DNA from 2 places in the Bacillus nitratireducens genome. Region 1 is predicted to be linked to the other one. Evidence: predicted binding sites of a transcription regulator. Region 1 holds the regulator's gene; the other holds the start of a gene.
The links. Region 1 encodes LexA, which represses DNA repair genes until DNA is damaged. Its sites were predicted from a motif close to CGAACATATGTTCG; they were not measured.
Positions count from the first base shown of each region.

Region 2: uvrB (excinuclease ABC subunit B) is a predicted target of LexA. The motif match lies at 1,427-1,440, and genes of this name have one in related genera.

Region 1 covers NZ_JAUMJO010000002.1:511,914-514,125, forward strand. Annotated here, with positions in the region: gene Q3V31_RS08965 (DUF4097 family beta strand repeat-containing protein) at 1-637, shown strand, start outside; gene lexA (transcriptional repressor LexA) at 740-1,360, opposite strand; gene Q3V31_RS08975 (YneB family resolvase-like protein) at 1,502-2,158, shown strand; gene Q3V31_RS08980 (DUF896 domain-containing protein) at 2,204-2,212, shown strand, end outside.
Region 2 covers NZ_JAUMJO010000005.1:387,973-390,184, reverse strand. Annotated here, with positions in the region: gene uvrB (excinuclease ABC subunit B) at 1-1,354, opposite strand, end outside; gene Q3V31_RS20745 (DUF4362 domain-containing protein) at 1,505-1,936, opposite strand; gene Q3V31_RS20740 (hypothetical protein) at 1,983-2,212, opposite strand, start outside.

The DNA of each region.
Region 1 (2,212 bases):
TATTGTTGTCCAAAAATCTCCTGATTCCTCTTTTTATGTAAAGCAAACAGGGGACGTAAGTAAACAGGAAATTCGTATTGCTGAAGATGGTGATACATTAAAAGTCATAGGGGAAATAGAAAAAGGTGTTTCATTTGATTTTTCATTTTACAATTTTGGATTTCGAACGCCTACATTGACTATATTAGTACCTGAACGTTCTTATCAAGAGATAAAAGTAAATTCATCCGCTGGACAAATAGAAATAAGTAATGTGAAAAGTGACCGCGTAAGTGTTGAAACACTCGCAGGAGAAGTGGATTTGAAACATGTAACAGCTAAGAGTGTGGAGGGATCTACAAAAGCTGGTGAGGTGAGCTTTAAAAAAGTAATAGGGAAAGTAACAGCAAAAACGGCTAGCGGAGATGTATATATTATGGATCATGATCCAAAATATGATGTAGAGGCAAGTTCAACTGCTGGAGATGTAGATATTACTTTGTTGGAAAAACCACAAGATGCAGTTATAACGGGGCAAAGTGCTGCTGGAGACGTGACAATTTTTAATGAAGAAAATCAAAATATAACAATTGGTAATGGGAGTAAAAAAATTAGCGGTAAAACAGCTGCTGGAGATGTTACTATTGAAACGCGTTAATAATTAAGGTAATGCATTCTTTTGAGTAAACGGAAATCTATCAAAATATAAAAAGAAGATAATCCCCTATATAAATAAGGGGATTATCTTCTTTTTATATTTTTAATGTAAATCACGATATACGCCGATTACTTTTCCGATAACTGACACTTGTTTTAAAATGATAGGTTCTAGTGAAGAGTTTTCCGGTTGTAGACGGAAATGATCTTTTTCTTTATAGAAACGTTTAACAGTTGCTTCGTTATCTTCTGTTAAAGCAACTACAATTTCACCGTTGTATGCAGACTGTTGTTGGCGAACTACAACTAAATCTCCATCAAAAATACCAGCGTCAATCATGCTATCTCCAGAAATGCGTAACATAAACACTTGATCTGCTCCAGCAACGATACTAGCTGGAAGTGGGAAGTGATCTTCTACACTTTCGACTGCTGTAATCGGTAAACCGGCAGTAACTTTTCCGACGATTGGAACTTGAATAACAGATTGTGTTTCTGTTTCCATTCGGTTGTCACCTAAAATTTCAATTGCGCGTGGTTTTGTTGGATCGCGTCGAATATATCCTTTTTCTTCTAGTCGTGATAAATGTCCGTGCACTGTAGAACTAGAAGCGAGGCCGACTGCTTGACCGATTTCACGTACGGAAGGTGGATATCCTTTTTCTTGTACTTTTAGCTTAATAAAGTCGAGAATGTCTTGCTGGCGTTTCGTTAACTTTTCCATGTTTTCTAACACCTCGTTTTCTTTCATTTTTCTTATTAATAAGTATAACATGCGAAAAAACATTCTACAAACATAAGTTCGAACAAAAGGAAGATTTATGATACACTAGAGGGAAAATAAAGCGAGAAAGAAGGGTTCAAAATGAATGCAATTGTTTATGCGCGTGTCAGTACAACAAAAGAAGCACAAGAAACATCATTATTGCGTCAAAAGGATGAATTATTGCATTTAGCTGAGCGCTATCAAATGAATGTGACAAAGGTGATTGAGGAGCAGGCTAGTGGCTATACAATTGAACGTGATGGCATATTAGAAGTATTAGATACAATTCGAGATGAACAAGTTGATGTACTTCTAATACAAGATGAAACGCGTCTTGGTAGAGGGAATGCGAAGATTGCATTAATGCATTGTTTACATAAAGAAGGAATAAAAGTATATACACATACGCATAATGGTGAATTACAACTTTCAGATTCTGACTCGATGGTATTGGATATCATTGGAATCGTGGAAGAGTATCAAAGGAAGATTCACAATTTGAAAATTAAGCGTGGCATGCAAAGGGCGGTAGAGAAAGGGTTTCGCCCAGAGAATAATTTGAAAAATCGTCATTTAAGTATAGGACGTGAGAAAAAAGAAGTACCAATTGAGGAAATTGTACGTTTACGCCGGAATGAATTAACTTTTGAAGAAATTGCAGCAACACTTCGTGGTTTTGGTCATGATGTTTCAAAAGCAACTGTACATCGAAGATATGTAGAATATACAAAGCAATTGCTTGATAAAGAGGACTAACTATTGTATGATAATAATCAGTTTTGAGTAGAAGGGGGATTCGAGATGCCAAGT
Region 2 (2,212 bases), on a different contig from region 1:
TCGTAATTAATACACGTTCATTTTTTGCAATGCGGTCTTGAATCTCTCCCAATAAATCGTCAATTTGACCTTCAATTGGTCGTATATCAATTGGTGGATCTAACAGCCCTGTTGGACGAATAATTTGTTCTATTACTCCCGGTGCCTGCTCTAACTCGTACGGTCCTGGCGTTGCCGAAACGTAAATAACTTGATTCGTTTTCTCTTCAAACTCATCAAACGTAAGCGGTCTATTATCTAAAGCTGACGGCAGACGGAATCCATGATCCACAAGCACTTGCTTACGCGCTTGGTCTCCGTTATACATCGCTCTTACTTGCGGCACCGATACGTGCGACTCATCCATAACAATTAAGAAATCCTCTGGAAAATAATCTAAAAGCGTATACGGTGTTGAACCTGCTGGACGAAGTGTTAAATGACGGGAATAGTTTTCAATCCCTGAACAAAAGCCCATCTCACGCATCATTTCTAAATCATAGCGTGTACGTTGTTCTATGCGCTGCGCTTCTAACAATTTACCGTTATCATTTAATTCTTTTAAACGTTCTTCTAATTCTTTTTCAATATTTTCAATAGCGACCTTCAACTTTTCTTCACGTGTAACGAAGTGAGATGCCGGGAAGATTGCTACATGATCACGTTCTGCTAATACTTCACCCGTTAATGCATTTACTTCTCGAATACGATCTATTTCATCACCGAAAAATTCAATTCGAATACAATGTTCGTCGAGTGATGCCGGGAAGATTTCAACTACATCTCCGCGCACACGGAATGTACCACGCTTGAAATCAATATCATTACGTCCATACTGTACATCAACAAGTTCACGAAGCAATTGATTACGGTCCTTTTCCATACCAACTCGAAGTGAAACAACTAACTCGCGGTATTCTTCCGGAGAACCTAAACCGTATATGCACGACACACTCGCAACGATAATAACATCATCTCGTTCAAATAAAGAAGACGTTGCCGAGTGACGTAATTTATCGATTTCATCATTAATTTGTGCATCTTTTTCAATAAATGTATCCGTATGTGGTACGTACGCTTCCGGCTGGTAATAATCGTAATAACTAACAAAATACTCAACAGAATTGTTAGGAAAGAAATCTTTCAACTCACTATATAACTGTCCTGCTAACGTTTTATTATGAGCCATTACAAGTGTTGGTTTCTGCACTTCTTTAATGACATTTGAAATCGTAAATGTCTTACCCGTTCCTGTTGCTCCAAGCAACACTTGCTTTTTCTTACCACTATTAATTCCCTCTACAAGCTTCTCTATCGCTCCCGGCTGATCACCTTGCGGGGAATACTCTGAGATAATTTCAAATGGATGTTCCAACTAAAAACCGACCTCCTCATAAAAATCTGTATTATTATTTTACCACGAATGCTCATAAAAAACCTAAAAAATCGAACAGATATTCGGTAAAACTTTCGACAATATATACATAAAAAAGGAAGGAATAAATACTTCCTTCCTCTACTAACTCTATTTTTTAAGTACATATAATAAGTCATATCCATTGCGCCCATTTTCATTCGTACAATCTATTAACCTATATGCCGTTTCTGATTCACGTTGCTCTTTAACAATCCTTTTACAACTATCTTTATGTAACCCTTTATGGTCACCAGCAAATTGATCTTGCCTATTATCAAACACATGAAGTATATTTGTCCCACTATGCTCTAACCTTTGAAAAACAGGATCACCTTCATGTGTATAATGTACAATTCTTATTTTATCAACTTCCCCTTGTTCCACATTCAAAACGAACTTTTCGAATTTATCTAGATTAGAAATTTCTGCCCCCTTCGCAACGACATCATTCTTCTTATCAATTGCACTGTTAGGTTGTGAACAAGCTACTAAAATAAAGAGAAATAGACATATAAAACCTGCTCTTTTTCCTATTGTTATCCTCTCCTATACAAACTATTGGTATACTAGAAAAAGCTACTTTCCTCTATGAAAGTAGCTTCTTGTTTCCTTTCTCCTTCTTCGGAAAAATAACATATGAAAATGAAATCGCAGTATCCGCTAAAAGAATAATAGCCCATACTTGGCTTACACGGCTTGCCGTTTTATTTAAAACGATTCCTGACTCTAACCAATTTCCCCACTGTTCTACCGGAATAAGCCCATACATGAAGAAAAAGAATATATGAACCGCAACAAACAAAATAAGATGTAAAA